Regions from separate parts of the Natranaerofaba carboxydovora genome, predicted to be linked through region 3. Evidence: riboswitches for the same ligand, from Rfam matches in the RefSeq annotation. Region 3 holds a riboswitch; each other region holds the start of a gene.

Region 1 (11,151 bases), 940 kb from region 3:
TTGGCGTCTTGTTAAATAAAACAATTAATAACCCTCCTTAGTTAATTTTTCTGATGATGTCTTTTTATTAATTAAATTTGACTTATTAAAGTCAAATTTCAAAGCATTTTGGGGACAATTATCTATACAATCACCACAATTGATACAATCACTTAATACTTTTCTTTCACCTTCGGAGATAATATGAGGTCTTAAGATGTATTCTCCTCCTTTACAAACACTTGTACATTTTAGGCATTTAATACAACTTTCACTTTTTACATTGATGCTTAAAATACGTCTTTTTGCTAAAAGGGAGTAAAATGCTCCCCAGGGACATAGGCTAAAGCACCAACCACCATTGTTTTTTGAACTTATATCATATGCAACAACTGCAAATATGAATATTATTTCCATGGTAAATCCAAATAAAATAATCCTTTTAAACATTGTTAAAGGTGAAAAAACTTCTAAGATAGAAACTCTTGTGATTAAAGTAACAACCAAAAGAACCATTAAAAAATAATATTTGAATTCATAAATTGTTTGGGTATTATTATCGGTTTTTACTATATTTACAAATAATTTAGAGCGGGCTTTATGTAAAAGTTCTAAAAAAAATCCAAAAGGACAAATCCACCCACAAAATATCCTGCCTAGCAAAATATATATTAATGTCAAAATCGCAACTATTGATAAAAAACTTACTGTCAAAAAAGCAGGGCTTGTAAGTAGTGCTTGTAATCCAAAGATAGGATTGATATAAAGTAACGTATTACTTAGGTTCACACTTGTCCAAGTAAAAAACCCAAACTTAGGTAAAATCAAAAGTAAAACAATAAAACTTCTGGTTAAATAACGGCTTACAGTATAGTTTTTAAGCAATTAACTGCCTCCTTCGCTCCTTCGATCGTCACGGTTTAATTTTTACTGCTGGCTCCTTATTAACACAAACATATTCACAAATACCACAGCCCACACATTCATCTTCATTTATTACAGGTCTTCTATAATTCTCTAATTCTATTGCATCCTCTACTTTACATGAAAGATAGCATACCCTACATTCATCTCCTGCCCAGGCATTGCATTTACTGCGGTCAGTTTTTGCAACGCCCATTTTAACTTGTTTTTTATCTTTAACAGGTCTAAGTGCATCAGTAGGACATACTTTAGTACAATCAAAGTTATTACATAACCTGCATGGCTGCTTTTGAGGAATAATAGTAGGGGTACCAACGGATAACCCCTTATCTGCAGATGCAATTTCAATACTATTATAAGGACATGCTAGTGCACATTTTCCGCATCTAGCACATATAGCCAAAAACTCATCTTCCGGCAACGCCCCTGGCGGCCGTATTTCATTTTTATGTGTACCTTTTAATTTATTGATAAAATAATAGCTTATAAATCCTAAGATAATGAAGTATAATTTGTACATCTTCTACTCCTTAAAAATTTATTTTAATATTTTGCTTGTGAAAAATTATACAATAAAATAATTACTTAATCATTAATCAATTATTACAAATTCATTACAAATTAAAGCAATAAAAAAGATGTGCTTGAAAATCCAAGCACATCTAACTAATTTTACTATATTTTATAATAAATTATTTTATCACTTTTTATTCTATCCTTACCCTTGCATCAATGGTTAAAATACTGTTTTCTCTAACCATAACCGGGTTTAAATCAAGTTCTATTATGTTAGGAAATTTGTAAAGTAATATAGAAACTCTTTTTATCATATCTACAAAAGAATAGATGTCCCCAGGGGTTTTCCCCCTAGCACCTTCTAAAATTTCATATGCATTTAGACGTTCAAGATGTTTTCGTATGCTCTCTTCTTTGGCAGGACATAAAAGACTTGCTACATCCCTAAACACCTCTATATAGATCCCTCCCATCCCAAAGGAAACTACCGGACCAAAGGATGGATCTTGTCTCCCTCCTACAAACATCTCATACCCCTCGGTTGCCATTTGTTGAATTCTTACCCCACTAAACCCAGCTGATTTATCATACTTTATTAAATTTTCTCTAATTGTATCAAAGCTTTTTTCTACTTCTTCTGGCCTATTAATATTTAGCATAACTCCACCAGCATCTGACTTATGTAATACATCAGGCGAAACCAATTTCATTGCAACAGGAAAACCAAGTTCTCTAGCATAATCTATAGCTTCATTTTTGCTTTTAGCAATTTTTGATTCTGCAACGGGAATATCATAACTCGATAAAAGTTCAAGAACTTCTTCTCCAAGATCTCCTTTTTTACCATCCATCCAATTTTGGGCGGCATTGTGATCTATTCCTGGAGGAAATTCCAACTCATTTTTTGTATCTTCTAGTAGCTTTTCTTTTTGTTCATAAAATTTTTGCTGTTTTTTTAGAGCATTAATCATGCCATCAGGACTATTAAAAATAGGGAAATCAGATATATTTTTAGCTTTAGAAATCATTTTATCCGGACCAAATAAACATAAGCCAAAAGGTTTATTGGAGGAAAGCATGTTTCCTTTGATTTCTTTTGAAAAGTCAGTTAAAAACATATCATGAAATACACTCTCACCCTCTGGCATATCTGGCCTCTGCGTCACATATATCGCTCCATCAACTTGATCAGAATGCATTACAGTGTGAAAAACATTGGTTATAGTATCTGTATCATATATATTACCCATATCAAGAGGGTTGGAAAAATTAATTATATTAGCACTGCTGTATTTTTTAAGCTGTTCGTAAAAGTCATCCCCCATATCTGCAAATTCAAAACCTATCTCTTCGCACATATCTGCTGCTGAAACAGTAAATCCTCCTGCTGGACTCATTGCCATAATTCGTCTTCCCTTCATTGGAGGAAGATGAAAGGCTTTTGTTACCTCTACAAAATCTAAAAAATTATCTATCCTAATAACTCCAGCTTCTTCAAAGGCAGAGTTTATAATATCTTCATTATTACTTACTGCAGCAGTATGACTCATGGCTGCTTTTTCTCCTGCAGAAGTAGTATTAGATTTATAAACTATAATAGGTTTGTCTATGTCTTTTACAACATTAATAAAATCTCTTCCTCTATCAACACTTTCAAGGTATAAACATATTATCTCAGTGTTAGGGTCATCACCTAGATACTCGACAAAATCTACCTCATCTAGATCAAGTTTGTTTCCAATACTTGCAAATTTAGCAAGACCAATTTTTTCGTCTTCAAGGTAATTTAGCATTGTAAGTGCAACAGCTCCGCTTTGAGATACAATGGACATCTTTCCTTCAGGTGGCTTATGTAATGACACAAAAGGAAGACATAATCCACTTTTTGTATTTGCTACCGTTACACCGTTCGGACCTACAAAGCGTATACCGTATTTTTTTGCTATTTCAACAGTTTTATTAGCTAGACTTTCACCTTCTTCACCAAATTCAGAGAACCCTCCTGAAGGGATTGCCATTCTTTTTATCCCAAAATTGCCACAGTGCTCTACGATACTTGGTACAAACTTAGCCGAAACCATGCAGTAAGCCAAATCCGGTACTTCTGGCAGATCTTCTAACCTTTTGTACATCTTTACTCCATTAACGTGTTTATCATCAACCCTTGGATTAACTCCAAATATACGTCCTCTATATCCCCACCTAAGCAAATTTTCAAGGGTAAGTCTTGGTATATTAGATGATTTAGAAGATAATCCAATGATAACTATTGACTTAGGATAAAAAAACTTTTCCATTATGTAATACCCCCAACATTTATTGTAATTAACAATATTTTTAGCATTACTTTTTTATTTAATAACAGAATATTAATTCAACTGCAAAAATTCTATTCACATAAGTAAACTGTTTTTAATTAGTATTCAAAAACAAAACTTTGTCCATATAATTTTTCAAATTATACTTAGTTTTTGCTCGTATGGCCTAATAATCTGTTTTAGTGCTGTAATATTATTATTTAAAGGTTCAAGCCATTTATCTTCTTCTTCTCTAGCCAATATAACAGGCATTCTATGATGAATATCTTTTATCTCATTATTTGCTTCAACAGTCAAAATTGAATAAGCAAAGTATTCATTGCCTTCTTTATCATGAAATTTGTCATATATACCTGCTAGAGAAAAAATTTCTTGATCAGGTACAAATATTTTACGTTTTAATTTTTTATTATCAGCCTGTTTTTCCCACTCGAAAAAAGCCTCAGCAGGAATCAAGCATCTATGTTTTAAAATAGATTTTTTAAATGTAGGTTTTTGATCGACGGTTTCCCCCCTTGCATTAATTAGTAGCTTATTGGTAAATGATGGAGCAAAGCCCCATTTCATTTGAACAAGCTTTTTTGAATCTTTTGTTAACACTACAGGTGCATCTTGAGATGGAAAAATCTCTCCACCAAAAGATTCGTCTGTTAGACTAGTCAGGTCATAATGATTATTACCTTCATCTATATCATACCTATTAAGAAGTTCTCTAAAGCTTTTTGAAAGAAAGTACCTTCCACACATATAGTTGATCACTGCCTTTTTAAATATAATTAAGCAAATATAGTTAATAATGACAAAACATGCTACAAGTATTATACCGAAAATGAATGATAATTCATACACCTGAATAAAAAAATTATTTCTTTTCTGTTCTATTCATCTTCTATTACAGACTTAACCATATTCCTTGAAGACATCTCAAAGTTAGAAACTAAAGAAATAAATTTTGTGTCCTTATAGTGCAGGGCTTTGTCAATCTTTTTGATGCTTAAGCCTTTTCTTCTTAACTCTAATATTTTTTCTTTTTCTTCTTCTAAAAATTCTAATTTATCTCTCAGCATTTTTTTGCCATTTGGTACAGCTCCGGCATGACTACAAAATAACGTGTCAAAATCATATTCTAATAACTTTTTTATATCTCTCATTAGTTGATAGTAATTTTCCTGCTTATAAAAAAGTTTAGTTTTAGTAGAAATAAATACATCACCTGTAAACATCACGCCTTTGTCAGGGACAAAAAAGCAGACATGGTCCCTTGAGTGACATGGAGTATCAATCACATTTACTTTGTTTCCAGAAATGCTGAAAGTGTCGGGGAGTTCTACGGCTTTAATACCAGGTCTTACCCCCCAAAACACTCTTCTATATAGTGGTAAAGATGGTCTTTTCTCCAAAAGCTTTATGGAGCTTGAATTTGCATGGATATCAAGCCCAAATCTTTTAAGTAAGAATGCATTACCACTGTGATCTTCATGGTAGTGGGTCAGGATAACCTTTTTGATATCTTTGCTATCAAAAAAGTCCAAAAAAAGCCCGGATGCACGAACCGGGCCAGTATCAATCAATAATCCATCAAAGTAATAAATATATACATCCATAGAATTACCAAAGACTCTTATAGTAGTTTTGGCACATGTAACTCCTTCACATGAAGATATCTCTAACCTTGCCAAAAACATCACCTCAAAGTTTTACAAATCTGATATTATCTTTTTTACTTTATTAAGGACCTCTGGGTCTGTTTTTATTCGAGGCGAAAAGTCATCAAGGGACATAGTAGCATCGATTCCCATCTTTGCCGTACGACTAAGTTCATCAGTTGAAGGGTCTAAAGTTTCACCCATACCAAGATTTTGTGGAGTTATAATCGTATCTTGATCTGCCTGCATCCTTGTACATATCGCCCATAAAACTTCTTCTTCGTTAAACACATCCACATCTTCGTCAACCACTACGGCTAGTTTTATATGATGATCAATTGCAAAGGCATTAAATATAGCCTGCAGGGGTTGGCCTTCGGCTGTCTTTTTCATGGCAATATAACAGTGAAATAGACCGCAGCTCGAGAGCGGGACATGGACATTTTTAATATTGGGAAGCTTTTCATTTAGAGCATTAAGTAAATCCCCTTCTCGCTGTACAGCAATTATTGTGTTGTGTTCAGCGCACATTCCTGGTGTAATACATTGATATATCGGGTTATTACGGTACTGAATATTTATCACCTTAAAAACATTCTCCGTGCTTCTATGACAAGCATATCCTGTGAATTCTGCAAAAGGTCCTTCTGGTTCTCTTTCATTAGCTAAAATCTCGCCTTCTATTACAATCTCTGCCCAAGCAGGTACTTCTAAATCAATTGTACTACAAGGTGTTAATTCCATAGGTTCATCAAAAAGTCCTCCCATTGCTTCAAATTTTCCTAGATGATAAGGTACAAGGGCCATAGAACCAAGGGAAATATTTGGGTGAACACCTAGGACAACTGCTGCTTCTAAATTTTGATTATTCTCTTCAGCGCGTCTAAAGTATTCCCACAACCTTTGTCTAGAGTGAAGACTTATCCCAAGTTTATCTTTACCTTTTAGCTGCATACGGTGATAACCAGCTGTGTTTGCACCTGTTTTTGGATCTTTGGTAACTACAAGCCCTGCTGTGATATATGGACTGGCATCAATGGGAAAGTGCGTTAATATTGGGAATCTATTCAAATCTATATCTTCTCCAGACAAATTATTTTCCATAAAAGGAGCCTTGTCCAAAATTTTGGGTTCTATTCTATTAGTTATACGTTTGGCGTATTCAAATGATATGTCTTCTTCATCTACACCCATTGCAAGGGCAAAACGTTCTCTACCCGCTATAGTATTTGCTACCACAGGTATTTCATTATCATCAATATTATTGAATTTGATTACAGGCTTCTTACCCATCCTTTCTAATTCTAGGACCATTGCTGTAGGTTCATACTTTGAAGATAATTTGTGATCTATCTCTAGTAATCCCTGTGAATCTTTTTTCTAACTTCATCCAAAAATGTCCTCCAGTCTTGTTTCATGCCAATACCTCCCAGAGATGATTTTAATATATGTCATGAATAAACTTTTAATTTAGAGTATTTATAAATATGACTAGAAAAAATAATACAAATGATGTTGTAGAAAATACTATATCTTTAGAATTAAATTTTAACTCTTTTAAGAAAGTTCTTTTTGAAGCATAACCAAATCCTTTAAGTTCCATTGACAGTGCCACCTGATGAGTACGTCGAAGTGCTCTAAGAAGGAGGGGCAGGATCACCGGAATAAAACCTTTGATTTTTTGTGAAAGTGTTGATAGTTCAAGGCCCCTAATTTGCTGGCTATCATATATAGTTTTTAATTCTTTTTCTAATAAAGGCAAGAATTTGAAGGCAAGGCCACCTAATATAGCATATCTATAGGGCAATTTGAATTTGACAAGCATAAGAGCAAGTTCATCAGGATGACACCAGGTCAAAAACTGCATAAATAAATTCATCCAGATAAATAATCTAATCGAAACCAAAAGCCCAAGATAGATCCCTCCACTGTAAAGTTTGATTAAATTCCATTCAAAAAGTAAATCTCCTGTTTGGTGAAATAACCCTTGAATTATAGTAAGCTGGATCAAAAGGATTAACATTATTTTTGTCATTTTCCATAGTTTTGACCATTCTATTCCACCTGCACTACCTACTAGGATAACAACTGCTAATTGCATAATCATAAGCCATAGGTCTGTTGTGATTAACGCAGCAGCCGCCATTAATAAAGCCCAGAGAAGTTTTGACCTTGGATCTAAATCATAGATTTTATTGTTGTTGATTTGGCTTGACTTTTCCACTTCAATGAGCCTCCGTTTCAAGGATTTGTGGATTTGTAGTAAATTCAGAAGTAAATTCTAGCGGCGAGTCATCAAAAATTACCTTGCTATCGTCTAACATAATTATCCTATCTGAATATTTCAAAGCCATCTCTATATCGTGAGTTATTAATATTACTGATCTGTCTTTATTAGAGAGCTTTCTTAATAAGTTCATTATTTTTAATGTTGTATTATAGTCAACACCATTACAGGGTTCATCCATAATAATGACATCTGGATCATTAATTAATGCAGATGCTATTCCAAGTAGTTGTATATTTCCCTTAGAGAGCCTATATGGATGCAGCTCGGCTACGTTTTCTATGCCTAGATTTTGAAGCAGTTTATTTACTTTGATTTTTCGTTCTTCATTAGAAACCCCCTGTATCTCTAGGCTGTATTCAATCTGTTCAAATACAGTATTTTTGAATATCTGCCACTCTGGATTTTGAAACATATAACCAATTTTATTTGCTAGTTGCAATCTTCTATATTCCTCTAAAGGTTTATTATCTAATATCACTGTTCCTTCTGTCGGGGTTAATAGTTTAACTATATGCTTAGCTAGAGTAGTTTTACCAGCGCCGTTTTTACCAATCAAAGAGATAAACTCTTTTCTTCCAATATCCAAATTCACATCTTTAATTCCACATTCACCACTGGGATAATAATGGCTTAAGTTTTGTATCTTGATTATAGGTTCAAAAGCTTTTATTTTATTTTTATTGTCATTTAAATCATCTGTGTTATCTGTCTTATAATTTGTCTTGTCCCTTAACTCATCGGTTCTTGTGCCTATGTTAGATGGTATCCTGATTCCTAAACTGTTTAGCTTATCAAGATTTTCATCAGCCCAGAAATAATCAGCGTCCTGATCGATCACTATGTTGCCGTTTTTTAGTACAATATATCTGCTGGCAAAATCAATCACCTCATCAAACCTATCTTCGATCATTATCATTGTTTTATTTTCCTGATGGCATAGCTTTTTTAGGTTTTGATAGATTTGCTTTCTGCCTAACGGATCAAGCTCCCCAGCAGGTAGATCCAAAATTAAAATATCCTGATTAAGGGCAAGAATACTTGCAAGGACAACCCTTTGTGCTTCTCCTCCAGAGAGAGTTTCTGGGTTTCTATGACGATAATTTTCTAAACCAACAGATGACAAAGCTTTTTCTACTCTATTTTTTATTTCGTCTTTTGGCAGCATTAGATTTCCCGGTCCAAAGGCAACATCTTCTTCCACGCTCAAATGAAAAAGTTGATTTTGAGGATCCTCTAGAACAAGACCAATATCTTTAGCTAACTTTGGAAGTGATATAGATGAAATATCTTTGTCATCTAATCCTTTGTCTTTTAGGGAAACGCTGCCGTTGTAATCTCCTTCCACAAAATTCGGAATAGCTCCACAAAGACAGTAAGCAAGAGTGGTCTTACCAGAAGCACCACCTCCGGTTATAACTACAATTTCTCCCTTTTTGATATCTAAATTGATATTTTCTAAAGCAGGAGTTTTTGTTCCAGGATAATAAAAATAGTTTATTTGTGCTTCTAAAACATTCCTTGTCATATAAAATCACCTATCTTCTTAATAACTTAACTTATTAGTATTTTTTGTATTATTTAGATTGTAAGCCCTGCTCTTTCAATCAAGCGTGAAATATATATTGTTGCCGCTGTTCCACCAGCAGTACCAACTGCTGCAGTCAAAATTGAAAGCCCTAATACCACAGGTACTGGTAAATTTAAAATATAATACATCCCAAGTCCAGTACATATATTCCCTGTAATATTTGTGGCTGCCTGTGCCAAAAGAAAATGATACCATTTTTCCATAGAAAACATTGAAGAGGAAATAGAAAAAGCTATTGAACCAAGCCCGTTAGCGGGGATAAAAAATACAGCAAGGGGCGAAAGACCAGAAGCTATTGCAATTAAAGCCTGGGTCTCTCCCATAATCACTCCTGCAGGTTGACGTAAAAGATATGCAACAAAACCCGTAAAGGTAGCCCACGACACCCCACCGATAATTAAAAGTCCAGGAAAAATCATATTGTCAATCCTGTGTGCAACCTGCTGGGCAAGAACAAAAACCACACCAATCAAAATTGCTCCAACTAAAGCTTTGGTATCTACCCTCCAAAACTTTTTGGTGCTTACGGTACTTTCAAAAGTTTGATTTGGTAACATAAAGGCGGACCCTCCTAGAATTAATTTAAAATATTATTTAACTAGTAGTACCTAAACAACAAAAAAAGCCCCCAAGCAATGCTTGAGGACTTTACCATCGTCCTTCAAGGTAACCTTCTAGTTCATAGTAGGCAACCCGGCTGTACAGGCAGGTCTACTGGCTCCAGTTCACAGTTTCCTTAAACCTTCCCATTCCCCTTATTTAATCTTGAGGAACAGTGGCATAACTTAAGGTCACTCCCCGTTACAGTGGCGGGACCGCTCAGGTCTTTCACCTGATTCCCTAGCACCTGCACGCCGTTTTATATTAAATTTCATTCAATCTCTGTCAACCCTGACGACTATTCAGTGAAAATTTTAGCTCAATTTCAAAGTTCTGTCAAGTAGGTCATAAGCTACTTCATAACAGTTGTTTGATAACTTTTCTATATCTTTTTGGTCAGCATTTGGTACATGAATACCTGCTATAACTGTCACAACCTGATTTAACTCTTTAGCAAACATCTCTGATATGGGCTTAGCTACAATATCATCTTTGTGGCCTGTCATATTAAAGACAGATGTTGTACAGCTTGTCTTAATACTATTTTCATTTTTGGTTTTTCTTGGAATGCTAATAATCACAGTACCTATATGAGGTTTTTCACCGCCAAGTATTTGTATTATCACACCCTCACTAGTGTAAGTAAGCTGACCGTACACAATAAAATTTTGCTCCCCTGTTTTTGAAACCAAAGTTTCTATCATACTGTTACTCCCACCTTTTGATCAAGTCATTTTCTATTCCTAACTGATCTAAGACCCTTGAAACAGTATGGTCTACTATATCATTAATGCTTTGGGGTTTGTGATAAAAAGCAGGCAAAGGAGGCATTATAACAGCTCCAATTTTGGATAGCTTTAGCATATTTTCTAAATGTATTGCAGTCAAAGGCGTTTCTCTTGGCAAAAGAACTAGTTTCCTGTTTTCTTTAATAGCTACTGATGCAGCCCTTGTAACTAAGTTATCATCATAGCCTTGAGAAATTCCTGCAAGGGTCTTCATACTACATGGTGCTATAACCATTCCATCATGTCTAAATGAACCACTAGAGATTGATGCACATAACTCATTTTCATCATAGATTGTATCAGCAAGTTCTTTTATGAAAGAGACGTTATAATCTGTTTCTATTTCGATTGTTTTTCTAGCCCAGCTTGTCAAAATCAAATGTGTTTTAATATTCTTATATTGACTTAAAATTTCTAATAATCTTATCCCATATATTGCTCCTGATGCTCCAGTGATAGCAAGTACTATTATCATAAGCTCTCCTCCTTTGTAGATTTTTGA
Region 2 (11,151 bases), 1.3 Mb from region 3:
TACAAATTATCTGGTTCAGTGCATAGTGTGCTCACTGGTGTTTTATGGGCACGGTTTAGGTTATATAGGTAATATGAGTGTCTTTACAGGTGTTATTTTTACTATAGCTTTCTTTGTTCTTCAAATGGTCATAAGTAGTGTTTGGCTTAAGTATTACAAATTTGGTCCTTTTGAATGGATCTGGAGAAAATACACTTATGGTAAGGCGAAGGAGATAAAAAGTGGTTTGCAGGTATAGATGACAATATCAAAGAATTAATAGTTATTAAGTGGATTAAGGAGGGAAGATTACTGATGAGTAACAACAAACCTATGCACGCTATAGAAAAAATTCTTGCTAAACATGCTGGAAAAGAAACAGTAAGTACAGGTGAGATTATCAACTGTGAAGTTGATGTTGCAGAAGTAAATGATTTGTACTTACAGACAATAAGATCTTTTTACGAAATAGGTGGCAAAAAAGTTAAACACCCGGATAGAATTGCTTTTGTTATGGATCACTATGCTCCGGCTCCGACAATACAATCTGCAGACAACCAAAAAGCTATGAGAGAATTTGTTTGGGATCAGGATATAAAGCATTTATTTGAGATTAATGAGGGGGTTTGTCACCAGGTTTTGATTGAAGCAGGATTAATACAGCCTGGCAAAATTATAGTTGAGACAGATTCCCATACTACTATAATGGGTGCTTTTGGTGCAGTTGGTACGGGTGTTGGGGCAACTGATATGGCAAGCATAATGCTTACTGGAGAGTTATGGTTTAGAGTACCGGAGATTATAAAGATAAACATAGATGGGAATTTAAAAGACGGTGTTATGGCAAAGGATATAATTTTAAATATACTCGGTGAGCTAAAACAAAATATAGCAGTTTACAAAGGGGTCGAATTTTCTGGGGAGGCTGTCAAATCATTAACTCTTGCCGAAAGAATGGTCCTTTGCAATATGGCTGTTGAGATGGGAGCTAAGACAAGCTATATTGAGCCCGATGAGAAAGTTTTTGACTATGTTAAATCAAAGACGGAAGAGCCTTTTACAGTGTTTGAGACAGATAGCGGTTATGAATACAATGAAGAATACAACTTTAGCGTGGATGAGCTTACCCCACAAGCAGCATTTCCTGGCAGTATTGATGATGTTCACCCTATAAATAACTGCGAAGGGGAAAAGGTGGATCAAGTCCTTATCGGAACCTGCACAGGTGGGCGTGTAGAGGATTTTGAAATAGCAGCAAAAATTATAGGTGATAAGAAAATCGATCCTAAATGTAGATTAGTTGCTGTGCCTGCTTCTAAAGGAGTTTTGTTGGAGATCACGAGAAAAGGAATTTTGGAAAAACTTACCGAGGCAGGTGCTGCTATTGTTACACCTGGCTGTGGGCCGTGCCTTGGAGCCCATGAAGGAGTGTTAGCTCCTGGTGAAGTTTGTACATCAACAAGCAGTAGGAATTTCCCCGGTCGTATGGGAAGTAGAGATGCAAGGATTTATTCTGTTTCACCGGCAACAGCTGCAACAACTGCCCTTAACGGGAAGATAACAGACCCAAGAAATGTAATTTAAACCTTATAATTAATATTTGCACCAGAAGAATATTTTATTTACGAAAGGATGATAATTCATGGAAGAAGTTATCCGCAGCAAAGCATATAAGTTTGGTGATAACATAGATACTGACCAGATTTATCCAGGTCGTTATCTTGAGCTTACCGACGCAGAGGATGTGGCAGCTCATGCTATGGAAGGTGTAGACCCTGATTTTGTTTCCAGGTTTAAACCTGGTGGTATTATTGTAGCAGGAGAAAATTTTGGCTGTGGTTCAAGTAGAGAGCATGCTGCAATTACTTTAAAACATAGTGGCGTTAGCTTGATTATAGCAGAATCTGCGGCCAGAATTTTTTATAGAAACTGTATTAACCTTGGGATGCCTGTTATGATATGCAAAGGTATAAGTAAAGAAACAAATGAGGGCGATAAATTAGAAGTTAACATAACAGAAGGTAAAGTCAAAAATCTTACTCAAAATAAAGAACTGCAAGGTGAGCCTTTATCTGATTATGTTTTGAAAATTTTATCTAAAGGTGGTATAAAGCCACTTTTAAAAGAGCAGTACGGTGATGATTGAATTGCTAAACTAAGCCTTAGTTTGACCAGCTAATTGAGGAACTCTGGAGGTGCCATGTGATTTGATAACAGATAAGCTGAATATTGAAGTAGATGGATTGAATATAGTCGGCTGGACGTACAAAAAAGAAGAAAAAGCTGCTTCAAATAAAAAAGATCCTCTTTTAATCATCTGTCACGGCATTCCTGGACAAAAAAAGCCAATATTTAATCAGGATAGTGAGGGTGATGGAGGTTATCCTGCTTTAGCGAAGCAATGTGTAGAAGCTGGGTTTTCGGTTTTTCATTTTAACTTTCGAGGAACCGAGGAAAGTGAAGGAAATTTTGATCTAAAAGGTTGGGTAAGGGATTTGAGAGCAGTAATTGATTATCTTGACAATAGTTATCCCGGCGGAACTGGTGAAAACGGAGTTTATCTTTGGGGTTTTAGTGCAGGTGCGGCGGTCAGCTCATATATAGCCTCTGAAGATTCTAGAATAAAAGGGCTTGTCCTAGCTGCATGTCCTGCTGATTTTGAGGAACTTTTCTTAGAGTCTAAATTAGATGATGTAATAAAAGAGTTTAGAGATAGAGGGATATTAAGGGATTTAGAATTTCCTTCTGATTCAAAGGGATGGCTACAAGATATTCATGACATAAAGCCAATTAAGTACATTGCTAAAGTTACCCCAACCCCTATACTTATAGTTCATGGCGACGAGGACGAGTTAATCTCCTACCAAAAAGCGTATGATATTTACAAAAAAGCACTGGAACCTAAAGAAATCAAAATAATACCCGGTGCAAAACATCAGCTCAGAAAAGACGAAAGAGCAGTAAAAACTTGCATTGAATGGCTTAGTCAGATGGCTTAGTCAGAGGTTATGATTTTCTAAAAAAACTGGCTTGATTTGTTCGTTTTTGAGTGCAGCACTACATGTTTTACTTATAAGATCTAGTCTACTTTGAAACATTTTAGCTTCTCTATCGTTTATGCCAAAAGGAACAAAAAATATTCCTTGCTGGTCAATTAATTCAGTAAAATATTTTAGCAGATTAAAGTGTTCTTTAGTGCTAGAATTCATAGCAAAAACTAAGGGGATTTTTCCAGGATTAATGGGCGGTTTATCAGATATAAATGATTTTAGCATTTCTTCTGTTGGTGAAAAAACAACCAGAAGATTTAGTAAACTTAAATATTCTTTTTTAAAATCAAATGTATTTTCCCTGGGCAGTATTATTACTTCTGCTCCTTTACTAATCAAGCTATCAATTTGCTTTAGTATTGTTGATTCTTTAAGTTGAAAAGTAAATAAGCTTATGCCTAACCTTCTTTCTTTTAACGACATAAAAGCACCTCCTTCGGTGTCATATATAAATATGCTTTTTACCGACAGAAGGTGCTTTATGTAATTGGGATACTTAATTGATTTTTAATTATTCTACTCAAGTAGATTTTCTAAACCAAAGACAAGTCCCTTAGTTTCCATTACTTTGTTAACAGCAAATACTACACCGGGCATAAAAGAATTTCGGTGAAAAGAGTCGTGTTTTATTGTTAGAGTTTGACCTGTGCTACCAAAAATAACTTCTTGATGAGCGATAGGACCGGTTAAACGAATGCTATGGATGTGGACATCTTTTTCTACGCCACCTCTTGCCCCATCTAACTTCATTAGGTCTTCTCTTTCTGGGGGCTTTTCTTTACGACCTTTATCTATAAGTTCTGCTGTTTTCAAGGCAGTGCCTGAAGGAGCATCAATCTTTTTGTCATGATGAGTTTCAACGATTTCTGCCTGGGAGAAATATTTTGCTGCTTCTGCAGCAAACTTCATCATCAAAACAGCTCCAAGGGCAAAGTTAGGTGCAATAACAGCACTAAGATTTTGCCTGTCTACAATCTCCTTAACATGAGAAACATCCTCTTCAGTAAAGCCGGTAGTACCAACTACCGGGCGTACACCACAATTTAAGGCAGTTTCTATGTTATCTACTGCACTCATAGGTGTTGTAAAATCTACCATTACATCAGCATTTTTAGATGACAAATTTTCTTCTGTAAGCTTTTCGATAAATACATTAAGCTCTTCTTCGCCTAGAATTTTACCTATATCTTCGCCTTCGCCATGTCTGTCAAAAGCGGCTATAAGCTTTAGATTATCTTCACTAAGAACAGTGCGGCATACTTCCTGCCCCATCCGGCCATTAGCTCCGCTTACGGCAACCTTGATTTCTTCCATTGTTTTCACCTCTCGTAGACTATAGATTATTTCTATGAAACTTTATGGTTTAAGATTATTTTGGACTAATCAGTAAAATATGTCAAGTTAAGCTTTTTTACTTCTTTTACTATAAATATCATTTTTGTAGCCAAGTATACTGGGAACAAAATTGCTTAGTAGTTACAATTTTGCTTACAAATTTTGCTTAGCAGTCTTGACACAATTATAAATATAAACTAATATTTAAATATACAACAATTAAATATAATTTTTAATAACTAGGTCCCTGCTTGTTATATGGGGTTAAATTGGAAGTCGGTGAAAAGCCGGCGCGGTCCCGCCACTGTGATGGGGAGGTTATTTTCACTTTTAGCCACTGGAGTTAGTAACTCTGGGAAGGCGAAGATAACCTATGAACCTAAGCCAGGACACCTGCCTAGTTATGCTTCACCTAAGAACTACGAGAGATAGGGAGGTGAGCCCGTAGGATGTGAAATTTTATCAATTGGTCCTGCCGTAAAACTCCCATTTCGTAAGGGAGTTTTTTTAATGGCTGGAATTACTTTATAGGTCTGGTAAAAGGGGAGAGTTTTACTTAATGCTTACAATAAATGATCTTTCAATTAAATATTTATTTGATGATAACGAGATCAAAGCAGTTAATAAAGTTACATTTAGTTTAGAACCTGGTGAAAGTGTTGGTATTATCGGAGAAACAGGCAGCGGAAAAAGTACCCTTGCTCATAGTCTATTGGATCTTATTTCGGCACCCCACGAAAAGCAGGGCGAAATAATAATAGACCAAAAGAACATTTTTGACTTACCTGCTAAAGAAATAAACGAGCTACGCTGGAGTACTGCAGCAATAGTATTTCAAAACTCCCTTGAAGTTCTAAATCCGGTTATGAAAATAGGAGATCAAGTTATAGAGCCGCTTCGAAAGAAATCTAGCTTATCTAAAGCTGAAGAAGAAAAAGAACTGCTAAAACTCTTCGATATGGTAGACCTAGATATAAAGTGGAAAGATGCATATCCACATCAATTATCCGGTGGTATGAGGCAAAGGATGCTCTTAGCAATGGCTCTTTCATGCAAACCAAAACTATTAATATTAGATGAGCCTACAAGTTCTCTTGATGCAATTTCGAGAGAGAAACTTCAAAACCTTTTGAAAAACTTGCAAAATGAATTAGGTTTTTCAATGTTAGTTATATCTCATGAGATAGGTACTATTACAAAACTAACAGATAAACTTATGATTATGTATCAGGGAGAAATGGTGGAAAAAGGTGTTACAGATGAAATACTAGATTATCCAGCCCATCCATATTCTAGAGGTTTAATTAATTCCTCTGTTGAGGTTTTTCCCTATAAAGATCTATGGGGAATACCTGGAGAGCCAGAGATAGGTGTGAAAGTATCTAAAAAAGAAAAGTGTCTTTTTTCTTCTAGGTGTACTCAGATGATTGAAAAATGTAAGAACGAAAGACCAACACATCAAAAAATTTCATTAAACCGTGAGGTTTTATGTCATCAAGGTGGGATAACAGACGTTTTAAAGGCAAAAGAACTTTGGAAATCTTTTGAACTTGGAAATAGTAGTGTAAGTGCAGTAGCAGGAGTAGATATATCATTAAAGCATGGAGAAACAGCAGCTCTTCTAGGACCCTCTGGTTCTGGCAAATCTACCCTTGCACACCTTTTGTGTGGCTTTATCCCTCATGATGAGGGGAAGATTGAATTTTTAAATAAAGAAGTAAATGGCAACTGGGTGGTCAAAGAAGAAGGTGGAATACAATTAATTCTTCAGGACCCTTATAGTTCAATAAGTCATCGTTTAACCGTATATGAAGCAGTTACAGAACCTTTGTATATTAACAAAATAGGTGATCCAACTGAGAGAACAGACCGATGTAAAAAAGTTTTATCCTCTGTACAACTACCTAGTGATGATGAATTTTTAGACAGATGGTGTTCTTCGTTAAGCGGTGGCCAAAGACAGCGTCTTGCAATAGCTAGAGGGCTGATAATGAAGCCTAAAGTATTGATTGCAGATGAGATAACTTCTATGCTTGATGTTTCTACCCAGGCTAATATTATGAGACTGTTAAAGGGGCTTCAAAATAAGGAAGGGTTTAGCCTCTTGTATATAACCCATGACCTACAGCTTGCAAGAAAAGTTGCAGAAAAGATTTATGTCTTAGATGAGGGTAAGGTAATAGAAGAAGGTTCTGCGACAAAAGTATTTGAAAATACAAGCTGTTGTAAAACTAAAGAATTTATTGAAGCTGGACTTTTAGAAATTAGTTAGTATATGACTAGTCATGATTTTAATATGTAAAAAAGAAGGGGAAGCAGGAGAACCGTCCCTGAAAAAAGGAAAAAGAGGAGGAAAAACATTATGAAAAAGCTTACAACTTTTATTTCAATTATATTAATTATTTCCATTTATGTGTTGGTCTTTGCCGGTTGTGGTGGAACAGAAACCGGTGAAAAAAAGCAACCAGAAGAAGCAGCTAAAGGTGAAGCTGATCAAGAGAAAAGTGATGATGAAGTAGTAGTACGTCTTGATACTAATGATGAAGGTTATCCTCAGCCATTTACCCATCATGCACGAGGACCCGGAAGAAGCAAGATGAGGCTAATCTTTGATTCTTTACTTGAAAGAGGGGAAAACGGGCATATCCCCTGGCTAGCAAAAGATTGGGAAGTGTCTGAAGATGGAACTGAGTACACATTTTATATAAGAGAAGGGATAGAATGGCAGGACGGAGAGGAGTTAACTGCAGAGGATGTGGCTTTTTCCTTTGAATATTACCAAGATCATCCACCTGTGGATATAAGTGAACCTGTTGTTTTCGATATTTTAGAAGATATTGAAGTACTAGATGATTACAAAGTAAAGATGACTACAGAGAGGGCACATGCTCCTTATGTATTAGAAGCTGGCGAGATGAGGATAATTCCTAAGCACATCTGGGAAGATATTGATGACCCTCAGCAGTTTACTGATGAAGAAGCTGTGATAGGAAGTGGTCCCTACAAGTTAAAAGAATACAATGAAGAACATAGTACTTATGAATTTGAAGCTAACCCTGACTTTTGGGGACCTAAACAAAAAGTGGATGTTCTTCAATATAGGCCTGTAAGTGATGAAGTAATGGCACTTGAAAATAATGATATCGACCAAGCTGAAATACCTGAAGATGTGTTACAGCGCTTTGAAGATGATCCTACTTATGAAATAGCTGAAAGACCTGGAGTATGGGCATACAGGCTCAGAATAAACTTTGATAATGTCTCCTGGTTAAACGAACAAAAAGCAAGACAAGCCCTTGCTTATGCTATAGACCGAGAAAATATAATAAACACAGTTGCAAGGGGAGCTGGTATCCCGGGGAATATGGGGTTATTGCCTCCTGATCATCATATGCATAATCCTGACGTGCCAGAATATGAGCATGACCCAGATAAGGCCAGAGAGCTTATGGAAAAAGCAGATGTCATAGATAATAATGAGGAAGTTTCCGTTGAAATTATTGTAGGAGATGATCAAGAAGAAGTAAGGATGGCTGAGCTTTTGAGACAAGACTTGAGAGAAATTGGAATTGATCTAGAGATAAATTCCATGGATTCTCAAGCACGAGACTCCCAATCAAAAGAAGGAAATTATGAGTTAGCTATTATGGGCCATGGTGGCTGGGGGGATGACCCAGAGAATTATTTTAGTATAAGGTTTGATGATGCCAAGGAAGGTACAGGGATATATGGTGGAATTCCTGGCTACGAAAATGAAGATGTAGACTTAATAAGAGAAAAACAACGTGAAGAGCTTGATGAAGAAAAACGAGAAGAACTTATCAAACAAGTTCAGGAAATTTGGGCAGAAGATATCCCTGAGATACCTCTCTACTATGTTACAGGTCATTATGTGTACAACAAGGATGTATACGATAATTGGACTTTTGTTTATAACCATCATTCTATTGATCAACACAAGATAACTTACTTAGATAGAGACGATGAAATATTTGAAGAAGATAAGTGAGAGTAAGGAGAGTTATTATGACATCAACTAGAAGTAAAAGGATTAAAACCATACTAGGTTATTTGATTACTTTTTTACTCCTTATCACCATAAATTTTTCATTACCCAGGCTTATGCCTGGGGATCCTTTTATACATGCCGGTGGAGAAGCGGGAGAGGTTATAACCTTTTACTCGGAGGATCAGATAGAATATTTAAGGGAGTATTATGGTTTGGATGAACCTGTACACAGGCAGTATTTTTCTTATCTAGGCGATACTTTAACTGGTAATTTAGGCTTTAGCTATTATTATAATCAAGATGTAAGTCAAATTATTTTAAAAAGACTGCCCTGGACAATGCTTTTGGTAATTTTTTCTACTGCTTTAAGCATAATTTTAGGAATTATTCTTGGAAGTTACTCAGCAGAAAAAAGAGGCGGATGGCAAGATAGAGCCGTTTATTTGGTGATGATAGTATTTTCAGAAATTCCTGCCTTTTTAATAGGAATATTTTTACTTGTTATTTTAGGAGCCTCTCTTGGATTATTCCCTCTTTCAGGAGGGGTGACTCATTTTACTGTGCATGAATCTATCTGGAGTCAGATAATAGATATATTGTACCATTCTGCCCTTCCCATTATGACTTTGACATTAAGTCGTGTAGGAGGTATGTATCTTCTAGTTCGAAATAGCATGACAACTGTACTATCAAAGGATTACATAAAAACAGCAAAAGCAAAAGGGCTTAAAAAATTTAGGATAAAATATGTTCACGGTCTAAGAAATGCTATCCTTCCCCTTATCACAAGGGTTTGTCTTCAGATGGGTGGTATAATCGGAGGAGCGGTGCTTGCAGAGAATGTTTTCTCATATCCTGGACTTGGTACTATAATGACAGAAGCAGTTTTTGTCAGGGATTATCCTTTGCTGCAGGGAATTTTTTTGGTGATGGCACTGACTGTAATGGGGGCTAATGTTCTTGCAGATGTGCTTTATCAAAGACTTGATCCAAGGACCAAAGCTCCTGTGATTAATCCTAAGAAGACATCTGTATGTGAAACTACAGCAGAAAAAGAATTCAACTAAAAGAATTTGTATGGTTTGGTAGGTGAGAGGATTGGAAAAACTTAAAGAGTGGTGGGGGTTTTTTAGTTTTTTAGGAAAAACTGCTGTAATTATATTATTACTTATAATTGTTATGGGGACATTAGCCCCGTATCTTTCCGCTTTTCCTCATGATGTAAGTTCAGGACCTCCTTTGGAGCCACCTGGTGGAGAGCATTTCCTTGGGACAGATGAACTAGGTGTAGACCTGTGGGCAATGATAACCTACGGCGCAAGGGTTAGTATTATTGTAGGTCTTGGTACGGCACTTTTGGCAGGGCTTGGCGGCGGTATTATTGGAATTATTGCAGGATACAAGGGTGGATGGTTTGATAAGATCGTGATGAGACTAGTTGATGTAATGATAGCTCTTCCTGACCTTCCAGCCATGATAGTGATAGCGGGTTTTTTTGGCTCTAGCCTTACTAATATAATTATAGTTTTATCACTTTTTTCCTGGTCAAGGCCTGCACGAATTGCCAGATCTCAAGCCCTTTCCCTTAAAGAACAACCGTATTTGAAAATGGCATCTTTTTATGGTGGGAGTACTTTTTATCTATTGTACAAGCATTTTGTTCCAGAACTTTTTCCTATATTATCAGTCAGTATGATAAGACTTGCGAGCAGAGCAATAATCACTGAGGCTTCTCTTGCTTTTATTGGGCTTGGTGATCCAACTTCTAGAAGCTGGGGACTTATATTAAACCATGCACTTAACTTTAGCGGGATATATTTTACTCCTTATTGGAAATGGTGGTTATTATATCCATGGCTTGCCCTTACTTTACTTGTTGTTGCTTTGGCTTTAGTTGGTAGGGATTTAGAAAGAATTGCAGATCCTCGGATGAAATAAAAGTATAGTATAAACAAGGAAAACTAAGCTTAATTTTAAATAATTAATGAAATGTTTCTCTGTTTATAATATAATGTTACTGAATGTGTAGATTTTTAGCATCTAACGAACAGAAGGAGAGTTAAGTTTGAAATTTCTTATAATAGAAGACTCTATGCTATACCAAAAATTCATAGTAAAAAAATTAAAAGAAAACTTTACAGATGCTGTGTATTTGACTGCAAATAGTGGTGAAGAAGGTTATCAAAAATATTTAGAGGAAAAACCTGATTTTGTGCTTCTTGATTTATTACTCCCGGACAAGAAAGGTCAGGATGTATTAAAATCTATATATGAATATAATCCTAACGTAAAGGTAATAGTTATTTCGGCTGATGTTCAAAATATGGTGCGTAAGGAAGTCGAATCTATTGGAATCTTGAACTTTTTTAATAAACCTCTGACAGATGATAAGGTAGAGGATTTAGTGAAGATAATTGAGGAGAATTATGATGCTTAGCTCTATACAGGAAGATGCACTAAAAGAATTTATGAATATATATATTGGACAGGCTTCAAGCCTTCTCTCAGATATTACAGGGGAAAAAATTGAACTAAAAATACCCGAAATCAAACTTTTAAATTTCCCTCCCGGGAAAAAGCCTGATATAGGTTCCCTAAATATTCTCCCAAAAGGCGATATAATATCTTCAAGTCTATCTTTTGGTGATGAATTAAAAGGTAAAGCCAGGTTGGTCTTTCCTGCCGACAAAACGAGAACCCTAGTTAATTTGTGTTTGGGAGAAGATGCTTTACCTGACGAAGAGGAGTTTGATTTAGAGAATCTAACAGATATTGATT
Region 3 (11,151 bases):
AAGTCTACCTCAAAACCAAAAATAAATCTACCACATTTTATCTACATTAACACTGCAACAACACTCACACTAACACCAACATCAACACCAAAAAATGGATCACTAAACTTCCTAATCTACACTTACATAATTATATCATTATTATCTATATCTACTTTACATAATTACATATATTCTCCTTAATTCTACTTAACACTATATCTTCTTCTCTGAATAGCAAGTATCAAAACACCAACCACAACAAAGCCTAAAGCCACTACCTGGGGTGCAGTTAATCCCCACATCATTTCAGGGTTCACCCTGACAAATTCCACAACAAATCTATATATGCCATAAAGCACCAAAAACCAGGAAAGTAAATATCCATCAAAGTACTTATGCTTACGTAAATATAAAAGGATAACAAGTACCACTACCATCAAAAGGCTCGAATAAAGCTGAGCAGGGTGTCTGCTGATATCATCTACCGCCGGATAGACTACAGCCCATGGCAAATCACTTGGCAAACCATAACAGCATCCATTTAGAAAACATCCTATCCTGGTTATGGGATACCCAATAGCAACAAGAATAACCCCAAGATCCATCAGCCTAAAAAAAGAATACTTCCTGTAATAACTGTAAGCCAAAACACCAAGTGCTGCAAAGATAAATCCTCCATGAAAGACAAGCCCACCATCTCTAAAGCCAAGCATCCCCCACATGAACTCATGCCTGTAAAATTCAAAGTTTCTCGCTACAAAAATAAACCTAGATCCAAGTGCTGCAAGGACTATTACAAGTATCAAAACTTCTAATATATGATCTTCTTTAAATCCTTCTTTTGGCGCCTGCTTTAGCGCATAAAAAATTCCCACCACAAACGCAATGGCAATCATAACTCCGTAGGAGTAAATAGCCATTCCACCTATCTCAATTAATTCAGGACGCAATCGTATCCCTCTTTTCTTTTATTTACCGTTTATTTCTTCCCAAATAACCATTTATGTTATATAATTTCTAACTACACCTTATAATAATACTTCGCTTTTTTATTTTATTACTTTTTATTATTTTTGAAAAGAGGTAGTTATTTATTTAGTATAGTTATTTGAAAGGAGTTTTTATTTATGAACGAAGAATTTAACAACCTTCTCTGTGAAAAATGCAAAAACGCTTTCTTTGCTGAAGCAAATAAAGAAATTTGTGAAAGATGTGCTGAAAACATGTTTGAAAAAGTTAAAGAATATATTGAAGAAAATCCAAGTAACACCATCAATCAGATTATTTCTGAAACAGGGGTAGAAGGAAAATACATAAAAAAATGGATCAGGGAAGGAAGACTAATACTAAATACCCCGGAAGGCCAAAGAGAAAAAGAAAAAGCAGATAATTTTAAAAAACAGGCAGGTAAACTGCTAGAAGAAGAAAAAGAAAAAACCTCTGGCCATGATAAACAGGATGATAAAAAAGATGACAGAGACAGACCTTCAGACGGTGGTTATTACACAAGGTAACAGCCTTCTAGCATAACGAGTATAGCTTTATGGTTTGTCTCCCATAAGTTAGTTTTTATGGGAGACAAACCAAAGCAAACTTATATTAACCATTTGAGATATCAATTGCTAGTTAGATACTAATTGCCAAAATTTACTATTCATCTTTACTGACACCAGCATCTGAAAAGGTAGCCATCTCATTAATAATCTTCACAGCTGCCTCAACAGAGTTCATGGCAAGGACAGCCCCTGTTCCCTCACCAAGTCTCATATCCATACTAAACATAGGCTTAATCCCAAGAAGGGATAACATTACATTATGTCCAGGCTCTTTGGACAAGTGCGACCCTATCATGTAATTAACACTACCCTCACAAAACTTAGAAGCCATAACAGCAGCCGCTCCCGAAATAAATCCATCTATCATCACAGGAATTCTTTTACTTGCACAGCCCAAAAACACACCGCACAACCCTGCTATCTCAAGGCCACCTATTTTCGAAAGCACATCTAAAGGATCATCTGGATCAGGACTGTTAACTTCTATAGCCTTTTCAATGGCCTTAATCTTATTCTCTAACCTGTCATCTTCAACACCTGTCCCCCGTCCAACTACTTGGCGAATGGGAGCATCTCCATATAAATATATTATTGCAGCACTAGGAGTGGTATTACCTATACCCATCTCGCCTGTAGAGACAATTCCTACACCATCATCACTGAACTTTTCAGCTATTTCAAAACCTACCTGCATAGCCTTTAAAGCCTCATCTTTTGTCATAGCTGGTTCTTTAGCCATATTCTTAGTCCCTGGTGCAACCTTTCTATGCAGTACCTTGTCGATATCAGATATATCTTCATAAACCCCAACGTCAACTAATGTAAGCTCTACTCCTTCATGATTTGACAAAACATTAATTGCTGCACCTTCACCAGCAAAGTTTTGCACCATCTGGGCAGTAACTTCTTTAGGAAAAGCAGACACCTTCTCTTCAACCACACCATGATCTGCTGCCATCAAAACTCCTGCCTTCTTTTTAAGGGAAGGAATAGGCTCTTTGTATATTCCAGCCAGCTTTTTGGCAAGTTCTTCAAGTACTCCAAGGCTTCCAGGGGGTTTTGTCAGATCATCTAGCCTCTCCTGTGCCTTTTTCATAGCCTCTTCATCCAAAGGCTCTATCCCTTCAATAACATCATCAAGAACATCTTTAAGCTTTTCACTCAATTTTATCGACCTCCTAAATTTGTTTTAATGAAAATAAAAAAAGTTCTTGGAGCCCATTAGAAAATGAGCCCAAGAACTTTACCATCATCCTTAGGGTAACTATCGCCCTCACCAAAAAGGCAGGTCTTCTGGCTTCGATTCTCCCTACTTCCCCGCCTTCCCAAGCACCTTTGTTCTCCTTTACCTTAACTCTCCCTAGCATAACTTTAATTAGGAGTAGATGCCAGTGGCATGATGGGGGTTCGTCCTCGATTACAGCGGCGGGACCGCGCCGGTTAAAAGCCCGGCTTCCCTATTATCCCCAAGAGAGGGGACCTTTTTGGATATTAAATTGTTGATTCGCTAGTGTAAGAATCAATTGTAATATTTTCAAATGTATTTTCACTGTTACATTTTCACTATTTTATTTTAGCAATACCACAGCTAAAATGTCAACTTCAGAAAAACTTCATAAAACCAGCAAAAATCCATTATTTACGATACTATCCTTACCCTTCTCTTTCTATTACAAATTCTGGGGTTATATCTACCTCAAACAACCTTCTCCAGGGCAAGTTAATCTCTAACTTTGACAAACTTTTTAGTACATAACCAGGCTGATCACCCTCATCAAGACCAAGACTGCAAAAGCCTTCACAACAATCACAGTCCCCACTATCCCCTAAAGCTAATCTCCTACCATCAAAATAATCTTCATAAAACTCTTCTAACTCACCCCTAAATTTATCATCAAAATAATCTTTAATCTTATCGTAATCTTCACCAAGGTCATGCTGATCTCCATCATTATCTTCTAATTCACCCATATAATCTATTACTTCTTTACGAAATCCACCTGCATATAGATAGTCTTTAGAAAATCTATGAAAGATCAGACTTGCCTGAGCTCTAGCCCCAAGGAGCTTAGAGTCATTATCAAGATAGTATCTATCTTCATATTCAATATCTTCACTACCTGCCAAAATATAAAAATGCCTGTTATTTGCCTGGGCAAGGGACTGACCAAGACTGTTCCCAGCAGTATTCCAACCGCTGTATGACAGAAGGTCAAAAAGTTCCACTTCTTCTAGTAAACCTTCAACAAAGGTCTTACATCCTCCATTTAGCTTTCCAACATCAGAAACTGCCGCATACCTACCCATATTGAGATTGTATGATATCTCTCTAGCAAATTCTTTTATACTCTCTGTTAATTCATCCCTTACTTCTATTTTTTCATCTTCATCAAGTTCTATTTGTCTCTTAAGCCTTTTTACAAGGTCCTCTGTCATCTCACCACAACCGCAGTTTAAATTATTAACAAATAAAAGGATATCTGCTTTTTCTCTATCATCTACAAGCTCTCCCCCAAGGGCATTAATACGTGCTTCTATATTTTTTTCAAGGGGGATATCTTCTAGAAGAGGGATCCACTCTTCTGGATCATAATATTCTGGATCAATATTGTCTTTTATAATTTCTGGTACTTCAGGATATATCGGATAAAACAAAGGCTCTCTATCATAAGCCTTATTAATATATCTAGAGATCAAAATCCCATCCACTTCATCAGTTCCTGGGAAAATTTCAATTTTGTCTTCTATATTAAGAGAACTCTTCTTCTCTTCAATCTCTTTTTGCTCCACTCTATGAAGACCATAATCTGCCGCATCGTCTTGGGATATTACCATATAATCTATATAATCATCATCTAATAGCTCTAAGAGCTTGAGATTTATCCTTTGATTCATCTCCCTAGAATTAATATAGCCCTTCAAAATACCATCCGGGATTCTATTTTCTAACCTCTCAAGATTTGCAGTGTACTCAACTTTTCCCTCATTATGGACCCTGTCATAATTTATCGCCCAGTACCTAATATCATTATAAAGATCATCATCCACATCCCCAGCAAAAGTAGGTGCCAACCTTTGGATCGAAGAATAGACATAAACTTCAGCATCAGGATATATCTCTTTAAGTTCTTTTAGTATATTGGTTCCTTTTTTAATCCTTTCTTCTTTGTCAATATTAGGCTCTACATTTCTAGAAGAGACAAGCCCGCCAAAAAAGAGCATATCCGCAGATATTACAAAGGCATCAACCTCCCCGTCATGGCCAAAAGCCTCATCAGCTTCATTTAACTCTCCATACCCTTTATTTTTCAAAAAATCCCCTATCTTCTCTATTAACTCGCTGTCAAACCCCTCATCCTTTGGCGAAATCTCTTCCATTAATTCCTCTGGCATGGTATTAATATTTACCCCACCACTTACCTTGGCAGTCTTCTCTGGAACAAAGGTATTAGCAGGTCTATCATCTAAGGCCAACAGCACAATATTTTCATCCACATAATCATCACTGCCAAAAGAACTAATAATCCCAAAAATACCAAAAAGCACTATTACAAAAAGAACAATTTTTTTAATTATACTGCTTCTTATTTTGCTTTGATTGTTTTGATTGTTATGATTGTTTTGATTGCTATGTTGTTGTGTTTGATTTTGGTTTCTATTTTGCATCTTTGTGATTACCCCTTTACTACCCCTTAAGATAGATTATTCAAATTCAAAATTATTTTATCAATTATATCAAATGGTATTTTTCTTTGATTTTTCCTCTTCCATTAATCTGATCCGCTCCATGGCACCCTTACTTGTAAAATAAAATAACATTGTAAGGATGAATACTAGACCACTAAGTACTATCCAGCTAAACTGATAACTACCAAATACATCAGCAATGTAACCAAATATAGGCGGAACTATAATAACCCCAAATCTAAGAAAAATTAATGCAAGGCTTGTAGCGGTCCCATTTTGATTTTCAGGGACAAGCTCGCCAACAGCGGTAAAATAAACTCCAGGAATACCTAAGACAAAAAATCCCATAAAAAATGAGAATACCAACCCTCCAACAAGTCCAAAGGAAAATACGTATACCAATATACTTGTCATCAACAAGACAAAGGAAATCAAAAGCCCCTGTACAAAAAGACCTTTTCTTCTATCTCCACCAAAAAAATTCTCATTTATATATCCCCAGCCAGGTTGACCAAACATACCCCCGATCTGAAATAAAGCAAGAGGCGCTCCAACAAACCCCTGTGATATACCCATATCCTGTCCAGCAAATATAGTATAATGGGTACTAATAGAGCTTATCCCAGCACCAAAAATAAATCCCATAGCACCAAAAGATATCAGAAATCTATTTTTAATAAGAGAGATTATATCTTCTTTAAAGCTTATTTTTTTGCCTGCATCTTTACCTGCATCCCTATCAACAACAGCAGGGTTTTTTCTTACATTAGAAGCCTTACCACTTGTTGCCCTATCGGAATTGTAAAAATAAAAAATCAAAACACCGATAAATACAGCCGCTCCACCTGACAAAAATAAAGAAACTCTCCACCCATATAACGCCCCAATATAAGGTAGAAGCATTGCAGCCATGAAGCCGCCAACACCACCACCTGCATGGACTATCCCCATAGATACAGCTCTTTTCTTAGGAGAAACAAGTTCCATAACACCTTTATTTGCAGCAGGAGTAACAAGGCTAAATCCTATCCCTGCAAAAAAGGCAAGGATAAGCATAAAAATATATCCCGGCACGAAAGTATGAAAGACCATAAGCCCTCCCATGCTTAATGCACCAAGCATCAAGCCCTTCCTAGGCCCTATTATATCGACAATCTTACCGCTAAAAAGGGCAATAGCCGTAGCACTAGCAAAAAAGAAAGTAGAATATAATCCCGCCTGGGCCCTTGTAAGGACAAACTCCTCTGTAATAAAGGGCATAATGGTCTTTATCCCCTGCATATTAAGCACTGTAGCTATATAAGCAGTGGATATAATCATCAATATAAACCAGGTATTACCTTTTATTTTTTGGCCTACTTTTTCAACATAATAACCCATTTGTATTGCTCCTTTTTTTACAGTACTAAATACGCTCCAAAGTTTAGAACCCTAGAACCCTCGCCAGGCTTAAACCCTGTTTCTATAGCTTTGTTAGTAAGTTTTTTTGCTTTTTTGATAGCTGTCTTTAGGTCATCTCCCCTTGCCAAAAGAGCACATATAGCAGCTGACAAGCTGCAGCCTGTCCCGTGCAAAGGCCCAAGGTCAAATCTTTCTTCAGAGAACCAGGTTTTTTCTTTATCTTTAGTCACAAGGAGGTCAAAGGATTTATTTTCACTTTCCTTTTCCTTTTCCATATGACCTCCTTTTAATAATACATTATTAGCTCCCTGGTCTACAAGCTTTTCACCAGCTGTTTCCATCTCTTCAAAGCTGTCTATCTTTTTATCTGTAAGCTTTTCTGCTTCAGGTATATTTGGCGTGATTAAAAGTGAAAGAGGCATTAATTTTTCTTTTAAAACTTCTACAGCTTCATATTTTAAAAGTAGATCACCGCTTGTGGATACAAAAACTGGATCTACTACAAGATTCTTCTGATTATGTTTTTTTACCTCTTCCACAACAACTTCTATTATCTCCCGGCTAAAAAGCATCCCCGTCTTAGAAGCCTTTATATCAAAATCACTAAAAACAGCTTCAAGCTGTTTTCTAACACCTTCTACACTAACATCATAAACACCGCTAACTCCCTGGGTATTCTGGGCGGTAACAGCAGTTACTACACTAAGGCCAAAAGTAGAAAGACCGCTAAAAGTCTTAAGATCTGCTTGAATCCCAGCCCCACCACCGCTATCTGACCCAGCTATTGTTAGTACACTTTTCAAAAGCAACTTCCTCCTTCTAAACTAAATTTTTATTCTAGTGCAAAAAGTCATATAGCAAAGTTTTGTTTTTAATTGTATCAATTAAAAACACTTTACTTATGCGAGTAGACTTTTTGCACCAGAATCAACGTTAACTTGCTTTATCAATTATACCTTTACTCGCCTCTTACCACTTTGGCAAACCTTTCAAAGGACCTGTCATAAGTCTTCTCAACCTCAGCAGGGAAAAAACAGGCAGGAAGTTGGTTCTTTTCCCTATGATAATGAAGACACTCACAGCAAGCACCTTTTCTAGGACACCCAGAATAAGTACAATTACACCTGTCTAAGTTTTTTTGAGTTTGATCGCAGTCCATCTTATATCATCCTCCTTGAAGAAAATTAATACCACTCCAAACAAAATATCCACCCATCCCTATAATAAATATGGACAAAGAGGCCATAACACCTCTGTAAATACCATCTGTAATAAACTTTTTACCTGAAGCAAGAATCAAGGAAATAAAACTAAGCCATAAAAAATCAGCCATCATATGCCCTACAAAAAAGAACAGCAAACCTCTAGTACCATACTGCAAAGATATAGTTATATACCCTGCACCAACCGTAGCCCACCAGATAAACCAGTAGGGATTACTAACAGTAGCAATAATTCCAGCTACAACTGTGCCATTAACCAGTTCATCGCCTAAATCATCTATATTATTCTTATTATCTGGGTTGTCTTGAGTATCGGTATATATGTTATCGTAGTTAGCAATCTGATTATCATCTAAGCTTGCATCATCTATACTAATAGAACCTGATCTGGCATCAGAAAACATCTTATACCCCATGAGAAACAATACAGTTCCACCAACAAGACCAATAACGCCACCTGCCAAGTCACTTGCCATATATGAACCAAGCCCTGCTGCAAGCAAAAGAACTACAAGAGCTTCCATTATTCCGTGTCCAAAAGTTACCAGAGGGCCTGCTTTAAACCCTTTTTTAAGAGAGTGCTCTGCAGTCACCGCTGTGAGGGGGCCAGGGGCCATTGCACCAGACAGCCCTACCAAAAAAGCCGTGACCAGTATATAGGCTGCATCCAATTTCACTTCCCCCTCCAGTTCTAGTAAAATATATGATATTATTAATTCTATAGAGCTTATACATTTTAGTCAACGATTTTAAAAATTGGAAGTTATGCTTACTTTTGTTACAACTGGGAGGTTAAATTAATAAATGATTGAAGATAATTATAACTACCGCATTCTCATTATAGAAGATGAAAAAGGACTTGTTAAGGTCTTAAAAGCATATTTAGAAAAAGAAGGATATGAGGTGTTTTACTCTCACGACGGAGAAGAAGGCTTAAAACTTTTTTATGAAAAAAATCCAGATCTTATAGTCTTAGATTTAATGCTTCCTTCAATGTCAGGGGAAAATATAGCTAAAAAATTAAGACAAACTGATAACACCCCGATAATAATGCTAACTGCCAAAGGAGAAGAAGAAGAAAAATTAGAAGGCCTTGGAATAGGTGCTGATGACTATGTAGTTAAACCTGCAAGCCCAAGAGAGATAACAGCCAGGGTAAAAACCATCCTTAGAAGATCAGAAAAAGATCAGGGCAGGGTGCAAAAAGATATAATCGAGACAAAAAACCTTACCATTAACACCTTGTCTCACAGGGTATATCTAAAACTAGATAAAGCAGACGAAAAAGATGAATCAAGTCTAGAGTTTGAAGAACTATCCCTTACCCCAACAGAATACGAGATTCTAAAACAGCTAGCTCTCTATCCAAAAAGGGTATTCTCTAGAGAAGACCTTGCCGATATAGTCTTTGGCTACTTCTGGGAAGGTGACCCAAGAACTGTAGATACCCATATAAAAAACCTCAGAAAAAAAATCGAACCCGACCCAAAAAAACCAACTTTTATTAAAACGGTATTTGGGGCAGGGTATCAGTTTCAAGAATAGCGATTAGCAGTATACCAACGAAGGGCTTTTAATGTATACCAACGTTCACAAGAATTTGCTAAAAACCGCGCAAATTAAAAGTTAATTTAACTGCAAAAAGTCTATTCACATAAGTATAGAGATTTTTTATATGACTTTTGGCAGTTAAATCAAAGTTCACTTAAGGTAAAATGAGATAAAAGGAGCATGTATAAATAATGACCCATATCAAAAAACTTCTAAACCCAAAAAGTTTATTTTTTCGCCTTTTTATTGCCCTTTGGCTGCTTTCTGGTGGGATGTTATTTTTGGCAGGGGTATATATTAACTTCACCATTGACCAGGAGTTTGCCGAATTTGTAGAGACTACCCAAATGGGAGAGAGACAAAATATCATTGAAGCAGTATCAGATATTATTGCTGAAGGAGACGATACAAGACAGGCACGTGAACAGATGGCCATTAATCAATTGGCAAGAACTCATAACGAAAGGATAATAATAAAAGACCAAGAAGGGGAAATAATCCATGACTCCATGACAGATGGTCATGGGCATATGGGTATGGGAAACGGTGGAATGGGAGGTCCCATGAGAGATAGAGATGATATGCCAGGTCAGGGGCCACGCCCTGACCACACAGATGATACCACCGAAAAGCCCTTTGAGGAAATTCCTTCTAATATAATAGAAGAAAACACCTATCCTCTTGAGATAAATAGCGAAACCACAGGAAGTATTATACTTCTTCCTACAGATAGAGGGCCAGATTTTTTTACCCCTACTGAGCTAGATTTTAGAAGTGAAATAAGTAGAAGTATAGCCATAGGTGGAGGCATCTCCCTTGTTCTTGCAGCATTAATAAGTTCTGTAATATCCGTCTCCATCTCTAGACCGATAAGTAACCTAAAAGAAACAGCTGAAGGATTAAAAGAAGGCAAACTTAATCTAAGAGCCCCAATAAAAGGACCTGGAGAAATACGAGAACTCTCTTTAAGTTTTAATGCCATGGCAGAAAACTTAGAAAAAAACGACTATCTAAAAAAGAAGTTAACCCAGGATGTATCCCACGAACTAAGAAATCCTGTAGCATCCCTAAAAGGATATTTAGAAGCCTTTCAAGACGGGGTACTGCCAACAGACAAAGAAAATATCACTCATACAATAAACGAAGTACAAAGACTTGAAAATCTAACAGAAGAACTTCACCAGTTAGCTTTGCTTGATTTCAAAGAAAGAAAGCCTAATAAAAGTCCACTAAACTTAAATGAACTTGCAGAAAAAATAAATGCCACAGCAAAACCCCAGGCTCTAAATAAAGGAATAGAATTTCATTACAAATCTATAGAGGAAGATATAATAATCGAAGCTGACGAAGACCTTTTGTATAGAGCAATCAAGAATCTCATCCAAAATGCCTTAAATCACACTGAAGCTGGAGGAAAAGTAGAGCTAGGCATCCAAAAAAATCAAACAAGTAAAGAAAACCCAGGCGAAAGTGCCCTGATATATGTAACTGATACCGGCAAAGGCATCCCTGAAGAGAAGTTTCCTTACGTCTTCGAAAGATTCTACAGGGCTGACGAATCAAGAACAAAAGAAAAAACAAAAAGTGGCAGTGGAAGCGGCCTTGGATTATCTTTAGTAAAAGAATGGACTGAAGCAATGGGAGGAACTGTAGGAGCTTATTCAAAAGAAAACCAGGGAAGCACCTTTTATCTTAGCTTTCCCTTATCAAACGAACATTGAATTCATATGAACAAAGTTTTTTGCACCAGA

Evidence for each region. A riboswitch is a leader RNA that binds a small molecule or an ion and turns the genes downstream of it on or off. The one in region 3 is predicted to bind cobalamin.
Region 1: another riboswitch for cobalamin. It lies ahead of ACONDI_RS06780 (hypothetical protein); the one in region 3 lies ahead of cobT (nicotinate-nucleotide--dimethylbenzimidazole phosphoribosyltransferase).
Region 2: another riboswitch for cobalamin. It lies ahead of ACONDI_RS05000 (ABC transporter ATP-binding protein); the one in region 3 lies ahead of cobT (nicotinate-nucleotide--dimethylbenzimidazole phosphoribosyltransferase).

What each region holds. Positions count from the first base shown of each region.
Region 1 is NZ_CP054394.1:1,409,936-1,421,086, forward strand. Features, by position in the region: gene ACONDI_RS06735 (molybdopterin oxidoreductase family protein) at 1-24, opposite strand, end outside; gene ACONDI_RS06740 (4Fe-4S binding protein) at 25-864, opposite strand; gene ACONDI_RS06745 (4Fe-4S dicluster domain-containing protein) at 893-1,423, opposite strand; gene ACONDI_RS06750 (acetate--CoA ligase family protein) at 1,611-3,716, opposite strand; gene ACONDI_RS06755 (SOS response-associated peptidase) at 3,873-4,484, opposite strand; gene ACONDI_RS06760 (MBL fold metallo-hydrolase) at 4,616-5,416, opposite strand; gene ACONDI_RS06765 (UbiD family decarboxylase) at 5,435-6,736, opposite strand; gene ACONDI_RS06770 (energy-coupling factor transporter transmembrane component T family protein) at 6,849-7,607, opposite strand; gene ACONDI_RS06775 (ABC transporter ATP-binding protein) at 7,609-9,198, opposite strand; gene ACONDI_RS06780 (hypothetical protein) at 9,252-9,818, opposite strand; cobalamin riboswitch at 9,949-10,126, opposite strand; gene lpdD (prenylated flavin chaperone LpdD) at 10,176-10,565, opposite strand; gene ACONDI_RS06790 (UbiX family flavin prenyltransferase) at 10,570-11,124, opposite strand.
Region 2 is NZ_CP054394.1:1,018,538-1,029,688, forward strand. Features, by position in the region: gene ACONDI_RS04970 (DUF418 domain-containing protein) at 1-238, shown strand, start outside; gene ACONDI_RS04975 (3-isopropylmalate dehydratase large subunit) at 295-1,563, shown strand; gene ACONDI_RS04980 (3-isopropylmalate dehydratase small subunit) at 1,622-2,125, shown strand; gene ACONDI_RS04985 (alpha/beta hydrolase) at 2,187-2,978, shown strand; gene ACONDI_RS04990 (HFCD family protein) at 2,979-3,452, opposite strand; gene dapB (4-hydroxy-tetrahydrodipicolinate reductase) at 3,546-4,343, opposite strand; cobalamin riboswitch at 4,589-4,779, shown strand; gene ACONDI_RS05000 (ABC transporter ATP-binding protein) at 4,924-6,636, shown strand; gene ACONDI_RS05005 (ABC transporter substrate-binding protein) at 6,727-8,373, shown strand; gene ACONDI_RS05010 (ABC transporter permease) at 8,391-9,440, shown strand; gene ACONDI_RS05015 (ABC transporter permease) at 9,463-10,311, shown strand; gene ACONDI_RS05020 (response regulator) at 10,439-10,810, shown strand; gene ACONDI_RS05025 (chemotaxis protein CheC) at 10,803-11,151, shown strand, end outside.
Region 3 is NZ_CP054394.1:2,350,050-2,361,200, forward strand. Features, by position in the region: gene lgt (prolipoprotein diacylglyceryl transferase) at 186-932, opposite strand; gene ACONDI_RS11180 (hypothetical protein) at 1,110-1,496, shown strand; gene cobT (nicotinate-nucleotide--dimethylbenzimidazole phosphoribosyltransferase) at 1,633-2,703, opposite strand; cobalamin riboswitch at 2,805-3,037, opposite strand; gene ACONDI_RS11190 (DUF4127 family protein) at 3,192-5,204, opposite strand; gene ACONDI_RS11195 (MFS transporter) at 5,274-6,605, opposite strand; gene thiD (bifunctional hydroxymethylpyrimidine kinase/phosphomethylpyrimidine kinase) at 6,623-7,429, opposite strand; gene ACONDI_RS11205 (DUF6485 family protein) at 7,585-7,785, opposite strand; gene ACONDI_RS11210 (LysE family transporter) at 7,792-8,520, opposite strand; gene ACONDI_RS11215 (response regulator transcription factor) at 8,654-9,394, shown strand; gene ACONDI_RS11220 (sensor histidine kinase) at 9,592-11,121, shown strand.